4 regions of the Bradyrhizobium sp. B039 genome follow, and region 1 is predicted to be linked to each of the others. Evidence: predicted binding sites of a transcription regulator. Region 1 holds the regulator's gene; each other region holds the start of a gene.
The links. Region 1 encodes PhoB, which activates phosphate uptake and scavenging genes when phosphate is short. Its sites were predicted from a motif close to TGTCATNNANCTGTCAT; they were not measured.

Region 1 (3,648 bases):
CTACGAGAAGATCTCGAAGTCCGAGATGGACGACCGCGTCGAGAAGGCGCTGCGCGGCGGCGCGCTGTGGAACGAGGTCAAGGACAAGCTCAACGCCTCCGGCCTGTCGCTCTCCGGCGGCCAGCAGCAGCGCCTCTGCATCGCCCGCACCGTCGCGGTGCGGCCCGAGGTGATCCTGTTCGACGAGCCCTGCTCGGCGCTCGACCCGATCTCGACCGCCAAGGTCGAGGAGCTGATCCAGGAACTGTCCGAGAACTACACGATCGCGATCGTCACCCACAACATGCAGCAGGCGGCGCGCGTCTCCGACAAGACCGCGTTCATGTATCTCGGCGAGCTGATCGAGTTCGACGACACCAGCAAGATCTTCACGTCGCCGAGCGACCGGCGCACGCAGGATTACATCACCGGCCGGTTCGGCTGAGGAGACGGGACATGGGTTCTGAACATACCGCAAAGGCCTTCGACACCGACCTCCAGGAGCTCACCCGGCTCGTCGCCGAGATGGGCGGGATCGCCGAGCGCATGATCGTCGATTCCGTCGACGCGCTGATCCGCCGAGACGTCGCGCTCGGCCAGCGCGTCGTCGCCACCGACACCGAGCTCGACGCGCTGCAGAAGCGCATCGAGGAGCGCGCCGTGCTCACCATCGCCCGCCGCCAGCCGATGGCGGTCGATCTGCGCGAGATCGTCGGCGCCATGCGCGTTGCGACCGATCTCGAGCGCATCGGCGACCTTGCCAAGAACATGGGCAAGCGCGTCGCGGCGCTGGAGACGGATTTCCATCCGCTCAAGCTGTTCCGCGGCCTCGAGCACATGACCGACCTCGTGCAGCAGCAGGTCAAGTCGGTGCTGGACGCCTATGCCGCGCATGATCTGCCGGCGGCGATGGCGGTGTGGAAGGGCGACGAGGAAGTCGACGCCATCTGCACCTCGCTGTTCCGCGAGCTCCTCACCTACATGATGGAGGATCCGCGCAACATCTCGTTCTGCATCCATCTGATGTTCTGCGCCAAGAACATCGAGCGGATCGGCGACCACGCCACCAACATCGCCGAGACCGTGTTCTACATGATCGAGGGCCAGGCGATCACCGACAAGCGACCGAAGGGCGACATGACGACCTTCGCCACGACGGTCCCGAATACCTGAAGACTTAAGGAGCGACGACACCATGGGCGCACGCATTATGGTGGTTGAGGACGAGGAAGCTCTCACCGAGCTTCTCCGCTACAACCTCGAAGGCGACGGCTATGATGTGGAGACGGTGATGCGCGGCGACGACGCCGACACCCGCCTCAAGGAACACATCCCCGATCTGATCGTACTCGACTGGATGCTGCCGGGCCTGTCGGGCATCGAGCTGTGCCGCCGGCTGCGGACCCGGCCCGAGACCAAGCAGCTCCCGATCATCATGCTCACCGCGCGCGGCGAGGAGAGCGAGCGGGTGCGGGGTCTTGCGACCGGCGCCGACGACTACATCGTCAAGCCGTTCTCGGTGCCGGAGCTCTTGGCACGCGTGAAGGGCCTGCTGCGGCGCGCAAGCCCGGAGCGGCTCGCCACGGTGCTGGCCTATGGCGACATCGAGCTCGATCGCGACAAGCGCCGCGTCGCGCGCTCGGGCCGGCCGATCGACCTCGGCCCGACCGAATATCGCCTCTTGGAGTTCTTCCTGGAGCATCCCGGCCGCGTGTTCTCGCGCGAGCAGCTGCTCGACAGCGTCTGGGGCCGCGACATCTACATCGACGAGCGCACCGTCGACGTCCACATCGGCCGCCTGCGCAAGCTGCTCAATCTCGGCCGCGAGCAGGATCCCATCCGCACCGTCCGCGGCGCCGGCTACGCGCTGGATGATCGCTTTGCGAAGGCGGAGCAGACGTAAGCTAGGGGCGAGTTGGTTTGGCGAGCTGTCGCCACGATATCGGTGTCGTCCCGGCGAAGGCCGGGACCCATAACCCCAGGGCGCAATTGTTTGCGCGACAAGGGTAACTCCGTGTCCCCGTAACCACATCTGCTGGTGGTTATGGGTCCCGGCCTTCGCCGGGACGACATCGGAGTGTGTCGATCCGTCATCGCGTGACGGCGCCGTCTTTGCAATCAGCTAGAGCGACAAACTCACCGCGAGGGCTTCGCCGGTGCGCGCCGGCGATCCGCGGCGGGCTGATATGCCACGCGCGAGTGCTGCGCGCAGTAGGGCAGGCCCGACAGCGCCCTGCCGCCGCAGAAGAAGAAATCCGGGCTCGAGGGATCGCCGACCGGCCAGTGGCAGGTCGCCTCGTTCAGCTCCAGCAGCGACAGCCGCTGGCTCATCGGCACCACGTTGTCGTAGGTGACCGGTTCGGCCTCCACCTCGACCTCGAAGGCCTGCGCCAGCGCGGTGTTGCCGCGCGCAATGGGGCGGCTCACCCGCATCATGTGCTGCGCGGGGCGCGCCTTGCGCGGCCGCGGAGCCGCCGATGAGGGGCTCTTGGCGCGGCCGGATAGGCCGAGCCTGTGTACCTTGCCGATCACGGCATTGCGGGTCACGTTCCCGAGCTCGGCTGCGATCTGGCTGGCCGATAATCCGGCCTCCCAGAGCTTTTTCAACTGCTCGACGCGATCGTCGGACCAGGTCAAAACCGTCATTGCACCCTTTCCCTCGCCGTGCGGCTGCCATCCTGGCGCCTCGCGGCGAATGCCTAAGCCTCGAAAAACCCGTGCCGTCAGAATCCCTTAAGGCTCGCCGGGCGCGCCGATAACGCCCGAACGTCTACGCCGGTACATGAGGACTTAGAGGATCAGAAACACTGCACGAGATGTCGTATCTGACAAGCCAAACGCTACAATATGGCGTGACTCACGCGCAAGAGTCCGCCGACTCGCTTCCACATGTTCCGTGGCGAAAACCCCGCAATTTCGGCTCCGCAAGACTACGGATTCAGCGTTTCGCGAGGCTTTCGGGCGGCATTGACACCGGTTTCACCAGGCATAAGATAGTGTCACGTGCCGCCCTTAAAAGGCGGCACGTTTCGTTTTCCGGGCCGGTCAATGGTGCGCTGCGTGAGCGTGTTCAGGCCGTCCGCAACATCAAGTGATCGTCATGACTAACAGCGCAGCGCCGCATTTGCTTCCCGTTTTCGCCAGATCCGACCTCGGTTTCGAGCGCGGCGAAGGCTGCTGGCTGATTGCGACCAATGGCGATCGCTATCTCGATTTTACCTCGGGCGTCGCCGTGAACGCGCTCGGCCATGCCCATCCCGCGCTGGTCAAGGCGCTGCAGGAGCAGGCCACAAAACTCTGGCACATGTCGAACCTGTTCCAGAGTCCGGACGGCGAGAAGCTCGCTGCGCGCCTGTGCAATGAAAGCTTCGCGGACTTCGTGTTCTTCTGCAATTCCGGCGCCGAGGCGCTGGAAGGTGTGATCAAGCTGGTCCGCCATCATCACTTCTCCAAGGGGCATCCGGAACGTTACCGCATCATCACCTTCGAAGGCGCCTTCCATGGCCGCACGCTGGCGACGCTGGCTGCGACGGGATCTGCAAAATATCTCGAAGGTTTTGGTCCGCCGATGGATGGCTTCGACCAGGTCCCGCATGGCGACATCGAGGCCGTGAAGAAGGCAATCGGTCCGCAGACCGCCGGCATCCTGATCGAGCCGATTCAGGGCGA
Region 2 (3,648 bases), 680 kb from region 1:
GGATCTGCTCGATTGCGAAGTCAGTGCCGATCGCGATCGCCAAAGGCGAAAATCGCGGACAGCAGATCACCTATCACAACGTGGTGCGCAACCTGCTCAAGGTCGGCGACTGGAACGGTCGTCCGGAAAGCTGGACGGTGCCGATCGAGAACCTCACGCGCGACGGCGTCGATGGCGCGGTGGTCTATGTCCAGGACGGCAGCCGCGAGAAACCCGGCCCGATGCTGGGCGCGGCATACACGTCGCTGCACTGAAGCGCACGCTTCGCATTCTTCCTGATGCGCGGTCTGGCTCTATCTCCTCATGGTGAGGAGCGCGCCCCTTGCGCGCGCGGCGGACGATGCTGCGCATCGCCGCGAGAACCATGAAAGGCCCCGCTGATGCCGCTCGGGCCTCGATCCTTCGGGACGCCGCGCGAAGGATGAGGGGAGAGAGCGTACGCAAGATCGTGTCGGAAAAATCTTGTCCCTCGTCATTCCGGGGCGCGCCTCTTTGGCGCGAGCCCGGAATCCATTTCTCAACTGGGAACCTTGGATTGATGGATTCCGGGCCCGCGCTTCGCGCGTCCCGGAATGACAGCGGGGGAAGAAACATCCCGACACAAACAAAAAAGGACCAACTCGCGTTGGCCCTCCTTGTCGCGCGTACAGACCCGATCCCGTCGACCCCGGGGGGCTGGGGGCTGAGGAATCCGGAACCGAAAGGACCGGGTCAACGCACACAGCTCTTTTCGCAGTGCAGGGCGGCAGGCGCTGGGCGGAAAAGCGGCGATACTATGATTCCTGCTAACGATCCCGTGACGGTTCGTCGCGACAGAGTTCCACCGTTGCGTGTGTTCCGATTCGCCCCCGGTTCAATGGGTTGCACCGAGAGCTCTTCAAACAGCCCTCGAGAGCCCCTTGCGGTGGGGAACGGTTGGCGCAATCATGCGATTGTCATGATCCGCGGTTCCGGGGACGGTTTTCGCGGACGCGATCATGCCGTGCGATCAGGAGGCGCTCCATGAGTCTGACGTCGGAGGATGCCGATCCGAGCGAGCAGCGCGCGGCGGCGCGTCCCCCCGCTGCGAATGCGCAGCCGAACCAGGTGACCTTCAACCGGCTCGAGCTGCGCCGAATTCTCAATCTCTACGGCCGCATGGTCGCCGACGGCGAGTGGCGCGACTATGCCATCGACTTCCTGAAGGACCGTGCGGTGTTCTCGGTCTATCGCCGCGCCTCGGAAGTGCCGATCTATCGCATCGAGAAGGACCCGCGCCTCGCGCGCAAGCAGGGCATGTACAGCGTGATCTCGGCGACCGGCCTGATCCTGCGCCGCGGCCACGAGCTCGAGCGCGTGCTGCTGGTGATCGATCGCAAGCTGGCCGTGGTGTGACGACCTTCGGTCGTCATTCCGGGGCGCGACGAAGTCGCGAACTCCGGCGCGCGGTTGCGCGCCTGAGAATCTCGATCCGCATCGCTCGCTTGAAACTTCTGGATTCCGGGTTCGCGCTATGCGCGCCCCGGAATGACGTGAGGCGCTTACTTCCCCGGCACCGTGCTGGCGCCCTCGCCGAGCTCGCGCTGCATCATCACCGTGTCGAGCCAGCGGCCGAATTTCAGCCCGACATTGGGATGCGTGCCGATCATCCTGAAGCCGCCCTTGGTGTGCACGCCGATCGAGCCGGCATTGGCGGAATCGCCGATCACCGCGATCATCTGGCGGAAGCCGCGCGCCTCGCACTCGGCGATCAGCCGCTCCAGCAGCAACGAGCCGACGCCGCGGCGGTGGAAGGAGGGGTCGAGATAGATCGAATTCTCGACCGTGAAGCGATAGGCTGGCCGCGGCCGGTAGGCGCCGGCATAGGCGTAGCCGGCAACGCGGCCGTCGAGGATGGCGACGAAATAGGGATAGCCGCCGTCGACCAGCGCGCGGTAGCGCCGCGTCATCTCGGCAAGATCCGGCGGCTCCAGCTCGAACGTCGCCGTGCCCTCGCGGACGGCCTGCTGGTAGATGGCGGTGATGGCGGGGAGGTCGGCCTCAAGGGTGGGCCTGATTTCAGGTGCGGACATGGGTAAAGATTAGAGCCTTCCCGCGGCGGCCGGAAGAGGCAACATCGTTTCCATATACTCCGTCATTGCGAGGAGCCCTTGCGGCGAAGCAATCCAGAAATGCATCCGCGGAGGCGCTCTGGATTGCTTCGCTGCGCTCGCAATGACGGTGTTCGTGGTGGCACCCGGCCCAAACAAAAACCCCGGCCTTGCGGCCGGGGCTCATGTCGTTCTCTCTGGTCGATCGCTTAATCGCGCTGGCCGAGGAGCTGCAGGAGCAGCGTGAACAGGTTGATGAAGTTCAGGTACAGCGACAGCGCGCCGGTGATGGCCGCACGCTCTGCGATGTCACCGCCGGCCGCAGCGTAGCCGTAGATGTAGTCGTTCTTCAGCCGCTGGGTATCCCAGGCGGTGAGGCCCGCGAACACCAGCACGCCGACCACCGACACGATGAACTGCAGCATCGAGCTGGCCAGGAACAGGTTCACCAGGCTCGCGATGATGATGCCGATCAGGCCCATGAACAGGAACGAGCCCATCCCGGTCAGATCACGCTTGGTGGTGTAGCCGTAGAGGCTGAGCGCACCGAAGGTCGCCGCGGTGATGAAGAACACCCGCACAATCGAGGTGTGCGTGAACACCAGGAAGATCGACGACAGCGAGATGCCCATCAGCGCCGAGAACACCCAGAACAGGATCTGGGCGGTCGAAGGCGCCAGACGGTTGATGCCTGCCGAGATCACGAACACCATGGCGAGCGGCGCGAGCATGAACAGCCACTTCAGGGGGCTGACGAACATCGCATAGCCGAACGGCGTCAGGAACAGCTTGCCGACGCGGACGGCTTCCGGGGTCGGAACGTCGGTCACGGCGGCCATGTAGACGCCGAGTGCGGCAAGGCCCGTGATGGCGAGGCCAATGCTCATGTAGTTGTAGATGCGCAGCATGTAGGCGCGCAGGCCGGCATCGACCGTCGCGGCGTCAACACGCCCGGCGGCCCTGCCGAAAGGAGAAGCGTAGTTACGGTCTAGGTCCGACATGGTCGAATTCCCGTTGGTTGGCCGGTCCGGCATGAGGGTCGCCATGCCGCCGGTTCGTCAAACTCTATCTCGGATACCGATGTCTGCCGACTAAATTTTGGCTAACAATCGGGGGTCCGAACCCATTGGATATGTGGGAAACTAACACATTCGCTGCAACCGTCCACGCGCGGCCGAATGTCGCCCTCGCCGGCAATCCTGGCGAGCGGACGTGGTTAATCGCAAGAATCGTGCGTTTCCGCACCCGCGCGGCGGCCCGCTACCTTTTGTCACAAATTCCGCAACACCGTGGCGGGCTTTTTGTTCAACGCCAGGAGCGTGCCGGCGAGCCCGAGCCCGACAGTGACGACCAGGGCGGCCACGACCACGCCGGCCGCGCTGCCGGCCTGCCAGACGAAGCTGAGCGTCATCAGCCGCGTCACGATCATCCAGGCGGCGATGCTGCCGGCGATCACGCCGAAGACCGCGGTTGCAAGCCCGATCAGGAGGTATTCGAGCGCATAGGCGCCGAGCAGCCGCAGCCGCGTCGCGCCCAGCGTCTTCAGGATCACCGCATCGTAGACCCGGTGGCGATGGCC
Region 3 (3,648 bases), 4.3 Mb from region 1:
GTGTGGGCGTTGCCGCCGGAGCTCGGCATCCTCGTCGGCGTCGCCGGTGCTTTCGTGCTCTCGATCGTGACCGGCTACATCTCGATCCGCCGCCAGGGCATCTATTTCTCGATGATCACGCTGGCGCTGTCGCAGCTCCTGTACTTCATCTACCTCCAGGCGCCGTTCACCCATGGCGAAGACGGCATCCAGGGCATTCCGCAGGGGCACATGTTCGGCGTCCTCGATCTCTCCAAGCCGACGGTCCTGTACTACGTCGTGCTGGTCGGCTTCCTCGCCGGCTTCCTGTTGATCTTCCGCATCATCAACTCGCCGTTCGGCGAGGTGCTGAAGTCGATCCGCGAGAACGAGCAGCGCGCGATCTCGCTCGGCTACCGCACCGACCAGTACAAGTTCATGGCCTTCGTCCTGTCGGGCACGCTGGCCGGCTTCGCCGGATCGCTGAAGGTGTTCGTGGCGCAGAATGCCTCGCTCACCGACGTGCACTGGTCGATGTCGGGCGAAGTCGTGCTGATGACGCTGGTCGGGGGTCTCGGGACCATCTTCGGACCCGTGGTCGGCGCCTTCGTGATCATCGCCATGCAGCAATATCTGGCGAGCTTCGGCCAGTGGGTGACGGTGATCCAGGGCTCGATCTTCGTGATCTGCGTGCTCACCTTCCGCCGCGGCGTCGTCGGTGAAATCGCGCATTACTTCCGGCGTTCGCTCTAAGTAATTGATTTAAGGTCAATTTACCTGCTTCGTGAAAGTGGTGGATGATCCGGCGCCGCGGGCGTGAGGTGGCACGCGCGCGGACCGAAAATGGTCTATGACAGTTTCGTGACGGCCCTTCCGGGCCGGGCCATTTCCAACCGGTAGTCTATCCCCATGATGCGATGGTTTCGCGCTTTCCTGCCCAAGGAAGAACGGTTCTTCGACCTGTTCGACCGCCATGCCCAGACCGTGATCCAGGGCTCGATCGCGCTCCAGGGCATGCTCAACGGGGGCGAGGAGACGCCGGTCTATTGCCAGCGCGTCAACCAGTTCGAGAACGATGCCGACAACATCACCCGTGAGGTGCTGACGGCGGTGCGCCGCACCTTCATCACGCCGTTCGACCGCGGCGACATCAAGAACCTCATCACCTCGATGGACGACGCCATCGACCAGATGCAGCAGACCGCCAAGGCCGTGATGCTGTTCGAGGTCCGCGCCTTCGAGCCGCCGATGCGCGAGATCGGCGGGCTTCTGATCGAATGCGCCAATCTGGTCGGCCGTGCGCTGCCCCTGATGCAGCAGATCGGCAAGAACGTGGCCATGCTGACCGCGATCACGGAAGAGCTGACCAAGCTCGAGGGCCGGGTCGACGATCTCCACGACATCGGGATGAAGGAGCTGTTCCTCAAACACCGCGACGGCAACGCGATGGATTTCATCGTCGGTGTCGAGATCTACGACCATCTCGAAAAGGTCGCCGATCGCTTCGACGACGTCGCAAACGAGATCAACAGCATCGTCATCGAGCAAGTGTAGCGCATGATCCGGAAAAATGTGCAGCGGTTGTCCGCGCAAATCATGCCAAAACTTTAAGGCAGGGGCCTCGCCGTGGATGCTGCGTTGGGTCTTCCCGTCCTGGTCGGACTGATCGCCGTCGCGCTGCTGTTCGACTTCTTGAACGGCCTGCATGACGCCGCCAATTCGATCGCGACCATCGTCTCGACCCGCGTGCTGCGGCCGCAATTCGCGGTGTTCTGGGCCGCTTTCTTCAATTTCGTCGCCTTCATGGTGTTCGGGCTGCACGTCGCCCAGACCATAGGCACCGGCATTATCGATCCCTCAATCGTCGATGCCCACGTGATCTTCGCGGCGCTGGTCGGCGCCATCGTCTGGAACCTCGTGACCTGGGCGCTCGGCATCCCGTCTTCGTCGTCGCATGCGCTGATCGGCGGGTTGTTCGGTGCCGGCGTGGCCAAAGCCGGGATTTCGGCGGCGGTCTGGAGCGGATTGTCCAAGACGGTGATCGCCATCGTGCTGTCTCCGCTGGTCGGCTTCCTGCTGGCGATGCTGCTGGTTGCGATCGTCTCCTGGGCCTCGGTGCGATCGACGCCCTTCGCCGTGGATCGCGCCTTCCGCATCCTGCAATTCGCCTCCGCCTCGCTCTATTCGCTCGGCCATGGCGGCAATGACGCGCAGAAGACCATGGGCATCATCGCCGTGCTGCTCTATTCACAGGGCCATCTCGGCAGCGAATTCTCGGTGCCGTTCTGGGTCGTGCTGTCCTGCCAGGCGGCGATGGCGATGGGCACGCTGATGGGCGGCTGGCGCATCGTCCGCACCATGGGCCTGCGCATCACGAAACTGACGCCGATGCAGGGCTTTTGCGCCGAAACTGGCGGCGCCGCGACCCTGTTCATGGCGACCTTCCTCGGGGTTCCCGTCTCGACCACCCACACCATCACCGGCGCCATCGTCGGCGTCGGCGCTGCCCGCCGCCTCTCGGCGGTACGCTGGAACGTCGCCAGCTCGATCGTCTATGCCTGGGTGATCACGATGCCGGCCTCGGCGATCGTCGCCGCGCTGACCTGGTGGGCGGTCAGGATTTTCGTCAAGTAACGAGCTTCAGCCCGATGATACCGGCAACGATCAGTCCGATGCTGGCCAGGCGAAGCGCGGTCGCCGGCTCGCCGAACAGGATGATCCCGAGCGTCGCGGTGCCGACCGCGCCGATGCCGGTCCACACCGCATAGGCGGTCCCGACGGGCAGCGATTTGAGCGCGAGCCCGAGCAGGATGACGCTGCCCGCCATCGCCGCGAGCGTGATGACGGAGGGAACAAGCCTGGTGAAACCCTCGGTGTATTTCAGGCCGATCGCCCAGGTGATCTCGAGAAGACCGGCGACGAACAGGATGCTCCAGGCCATGACGACCCTCCATTCAAGGCAGGGTCGTCCCCGCGGCTGATATGCTGGTGGATAGGAGGGCCGTCCCTCCCAAACGGCGATATGGGGCTGGCCGAAGGGCTCCGCAATTACCACATCAGGCTTGATCCGGCCCATTTTCCCTGCCAAACGCTCCCGCCATGTCCGACATCGCCACCACCACAGCCGAATCGCCGGCCCGTTCCCCGCTTGCCGCTGAAGTGGCGCGGCGGCGCACCTTTGCGATCATCTCCCACCCCGACGCCGGCAAGACCACACTGACCGAAAAGCTGCTGCTGTTCGGCGGCGCCATCAACCTCGCCGGTCAGGTCAAGGCCAAGGGCGAGCGGCGCAACACGCGCTCGGACTGGATGAAGATCGAGCGCGAGCGCGGTATCTCGGTCGTGACGTCCGTGATGACCTTCGAGTTCGAGGGCCTCGTGTTCAACCTGCTGGACACGCCGGGCCACGAGGACTTTTCGGAAGACACCTATCGCACGCTGACGGCCGTCGATTCCGCCGTCATGGTCATCGACGCCGCCAAGGGCATCGAGGCGCGCACCCGAAAACTGTTCGAGGTCTGTCGCCTGCGCGACATTCCGATCATCACCTTCATCAACAAGATGGACCGCGAGAGCCGCGACGTCTTCGAGCTGCTGGACGAGATCGAGAAGACGCTGGCGCTCGACACCACGCCGATGACCTGGCCGGTCGGCCGCGGCCGCGACTTCCTCGGCACCTATGACGTCGTC
Region 4 (3,648 bases), 4.3 Mb from region 1:
TGAGTATTCCGAACATCATCACTCTGGGCCGCATCATGCTGGTCCCGATCATCGTCTGGGCCATCGTGTCGAGCCAAATGGAGGTGGCGTTCGCCGTCTTCCTGATCGCCGGGATCAGCGATGCCGTGGACGGCTTCCTCGCCAAGCGCTTCAACATGGCAAGCGAGCTCGGGGCCTTGCTCGATCCGCTCGCGGACAAGGCGCTGCTGGTCTCGATCTATATGTCGCTCGGCATCTGGGGCGCGATTCCGCGCTGGATCGTGATCCTGGTGGTATCCCGCGACATCATGATTGTCGCCGCCGTGATCGTGTCCTGGCTGTTCGACCGGCCCGTCGAGATGAAGCCGTCGAAAGTGTCGAAGCTCAACACGGTCGCCCAGGTGGCATTCGCGGCGCTGGTGCTGGCCGCGCTTGCCTTCGGGTTCAAGCCGGCGCCCTATGATATTATCCTGATGGGCCTCGTCACGATCTTCACGCTCTCCTCCGTGTCGCTCTATCTCGTCGAGTGGGTCCGGCACATGAGCACGATCGAGGCCAAATGAGCGCGAACCGGCCCCGCAAAAGGCCAACTCACGCCCGATCAAGTCGAATCTTTCAAGCGAAGCCGGCCGTCCGGCATGGAGCAAAGCAAGCGTGGCAGGCCGCGTTCACCCCCGACAATTGGCGTTCTCGCTGCCACACGCGGAGAGCCTCAGCCGGGACAATTTCCTCGAAGGCCCCGCCAACGCTGCCGGCCTCGCCTTGATCGACGGCTGGCCGGAATGGCCGAACCGGATCATGTGGCTGGCCGGCCCCGAAGGCAGCGGCAAGAGCCATCTCGCCGCGATCTGGGCCGAGGAGGCCGGCGCCCGCTCGACCACGGCCAATGCGTTGACCGCCGCAGGCGTTCCTGGCGCGCTCGCCACCGGCGCGCTGGTGGTCGAGGATCTCAAGGCCAAGGATTTTGACGAGCGCGCCCTCTTCCACCTGATGAACCTCGCCCGTGAGGATGGCGCCTACGTCCTGTTCACGGGGCGCGATGTGCCGGCTGCGCTGGACATCGAGCTCAACGACCTGCGCTCGCGGCTGCGCGCAGTGCCGGTGGTCACGCTGCTGCCTCCTGACGACCAGCTCTTCCGCGGCCTGATCGTCAAATTCTGCGCCGACCGCCAGCTCACCGTGGACGAGAGCGTGGTCAGCTACCTCGCCACCCGCCTGGAGCGATCCTCGGCCGCCGCCCGGCAGGCCGTGGAACTGCTCGACAGCGAAGCCCTGCGGCTCGGCCGCCCGGTGACCCGGGCGCTGGCCGCCGAGCTGCTCCGCGACGCCTGACCGCGCCCCAACGCCGCTTGACGGCGCGGAACGGCGGAACATCAATGTCATCGAAACGTCATCGCCCTAACACATGCTCCCGGCGGTTTTGCGCGTCAGTCGCAAATTGGGGCAAACTGGATGGACCGACTTCTCATGGACTCCGCGCAAGCTGTTGAAATAAAAGAAAAAGTCCCGGAGACGGAAAGCCTGCCGGCGATCGCATCGAGCCCCGAGCGATTCATCAACCGCGAGCTCTCCTGGCTGCATTTCAACCGCCGCGTCCTGGAGGAATCGGTCAATCCCAGCCATCCCGTGCTGGAGCGGGTGCGATTCCTGTCGATTTCCGCGAACAACCTCGACGAATTCTTCATGGTCCGCGTCGCCGGCATCAAGGCCCAGGTGCGCGAGGGCATTGCCGAGCGCAGCCCCGACGGCCTGACGCCGTCCGAGCAGCTCGCGCTGATCAACCGCACGGTCTCCCAGCTTGCTTCCGACCAACAGGCGATCTGGCGCGACCTGCGCGCCACGCTGGCCGATGTCGGCATAGTGCTGGTGGACGGCAAGGAGGTCACCAAGGCTGAGCGGACCTGGATCGAGGACTACTTCCTCAACAACGTGTTCCCGCTGCTGACGCCGCTCGCGATCGACCCGGCCCATCCCTTCCCGTTCATCCCGAGCCTCGGCTTCACCATCGCGCTCCAGCTCACGCGCGCCGCCGACGGCAAGCAGATGAACGCGCTGATCCGCATGCCCGGCAAGATCGACCGCTTCATCCGCCTGCCGTCCGAGGGCACGATGCGGCTGATCTCGCTGGAGCAGGCGACCGCCCTGTTCATCAACCGACTGTTCCCCGGCTACAATCTGCATGGCCAGGGCGCCTTCCGCATCCTCCGCGACTCCGAGCTCGAAATCGAGGAAGAGGCCGAGGATCTCGTCCGCCTGTTCGAGACCGCGCTGAAGCGCCGCCGCCGCGGATCGGTGATCCGGCTCGAGATCGACGCCAAAATGCCGGAGCAGCTGCGCAACTTCGTGCAGCATGCCCTCTCCGCCGCCGATGACGAAGTCTTCCTGGTCGACGGCGTGCTCGCCATGAACGAGCTGTCGCAGCTCACCCGCCTCGACCGGCCCGACCTCGAATTCACCCCTTACGTGCCGCGCCATCCCGAGCGCGTGCGCGAGCATGGCGGCGACATCTTTGCCGCGATCCGGCAGAAGGACCTCGTGGTCCATCACCCCTACGAATCCTTCGACGTGGTGGTGCAGTTCCTCCAGCAGGCAACGCGCGACCCCGATGTCGTCGCGATCAAGCAGACGCTCTACCGCACCTCCAACAATTCGCCGATCGTGCGCGCGCTCGCCGAAGCCGCCGAGGCCGGCAAATCCGTCACCGCGCTGATCGAGCTCAAGGCGCGCTTCGACGAGGAGGCCAACATCCGCTGGGCGCGCGACCTCGAGCGCGCCGGCGTGCAGGTCGTCTATGGCTTCCTCGAACTGAAGACGCACGCAAAACTCTCGATGGTGGTGCGCCGCGAGGGCGGCAGCCTCACGACCTACGTCCACACCGGCACTGGCAACTACCACCCGGTCACCGCACGTATTTATACCGACCTCTCCTACTTCACCTCGGAGCCCACCATCGGGCGCGATGCCGCGCGCGTCTTTAACTTCATCACCGGCTATGCCGCGCCGAGCGATCTGGAAAAGATGGCGGTGTCGCCGCTGACCCTGCGCAAGCGCATCATCGAGCACATCCAGGGCGAGACCGCGCATGCGCGGCACGGCCGCCCCGGCGCGGTCTGGATGAAGATGAATGCGCTGGTCGACCCAGACATCATCGACGCGCTGTATGAGGCCTCACAGGCCGGCGTTCAGGTCGAGCTCGTGGTGCGCGGTATCTGTTGCCTCAGGCCCGGTATCCCTGGCCTGTCGGAGAACATCCGCGTCAAGTCGATCATCGGGCGCTTCCTGGAACACGGCCGAATCTACTGCTTCGGCATGGGCCAGGGGCTGCCGAGCACGAAAGCGGCTGTGTATATCTCCTCGGCCGACATGATGCCGCGCAACCTCGACCGCCGCGTCGAAGTGCTGTGTCCACTGCAAAATCCCACGGTGCATCAGCAGGTTCTCGAACAGATCATGGTCGCGAATCTCAAGGACAATGAGCAGAGCTGGCAATTGTTGCCGGATGGGTCCTCAACGCGTATGAAGACCGCGAAGGGCGAGGAGCCTTTCAACGTCCACAACTACTTCATGACAAATCCGAGTCTGTCTGGCCGTGGAAAGTCGCTCAAGGAATCCTCGCCGCGCCGTCTCACGCGCCGGAACGAACGCCATCCATCCTGATCGGACGTCGAC

Region 2: the regulator PhoB is predicted to act here: its motif matches at 923-939, upstream of AAFG50_RS00935 (DUF2794 domain-containing protein).
Region 3: the regulator PhoB is predicted to act here: its motif matches at 809-825, upstream of AAFG50_RS19100 (DUF47 domain-containing protein).
Region 4: the regulator PhoB is predicted to act here: its motif matches at 1,357-1,373, upstream of AAFG50_RS19485 (RNA degradosome polyphosphate kinase).

Annotation. Positions count from the first base shown of each region.
Region 1 is NZ_CP152416.1:8,463,170-8,466,817, reverse strand. Features, by position in the region: gene pstB (phosphate ABC transporter ATP-binding protein PstB) at 1-424, shown strand, start outside; gene phoU (phosphate signaling complex protein PhoU) at 436-1,152, shown strand; gene phoB (phosphate regulon transcriptional regulator PhoB) at 1,175-1,882, shown strand; gene AAFG50_RS39970 (GcrA family cell cycle regulator) at 2,116-2,625, opposite strand; gene AAFG50_RS39965 (aspartate aminotransferase family protein) at 3,080-3,648, shown strand, end outside.
Region 2 is NZ_CP152416.1:189,290-192,937, forward strand. Features, by position in the region: gene AAFG50_RS00930 (DUF1223 domain-containing protein) at 1-254, shown strand, start outside; gene AAFG50_RS00935 (DUF2794 domain-containing protein) at 1,003-1,374, shown strand; gene AAFG50_RS00940 (GNAT family N-acetyltransferase) at 1,521-2,051, opposite strand; gene AAFG50_RS00945 (Bax inhibitor-1/YccA family protein) at 2,279-3,070, opposite strand; gene AAFG50_RS00950 (FtsX-like permease family protein) at 3,340-3,648, opposite strand, start outside.
Region 3 is NZ_CP152416.1:4,119,062-4,122,709, forward strand. Features, by position in the region: gene AAFG50_RS19095 (branched-chain amino acid ABC transporter permease) at 1-711, shown strand, start outside; gene AAFG50_RS19100 (DUF47 domain-containing protein) at 868-1,512, shown strand; gene AAFG50_RS19105 (inorganic phosphate transporter) at 1,585-2,592, shown strand; gene sugE (quaternary ammonium compound efflux SMR transporter SugE) at 2,585-2,899, opposite strand; gene AAFG50_RS19115 (peptide chain release factor 3) at 3,058-3,648, shown strand, end outside.
Region 4 is NZ_CP152416.1:4,201,426-4,205,073, reverse strand. Features, by position in the region: gene AAFG50_RS19495 (CDP-alcohol phosphatidyltransferase family protein) at 1-542, shown strand, start outside; gene AAFG50_RS19490 (DnaA/Hda family protein) at 634-1,311, shown strand; gene AAFG50_RS19485 (RNA degradosome polyphosphate kinase) at 1,447-3,636, shown strand.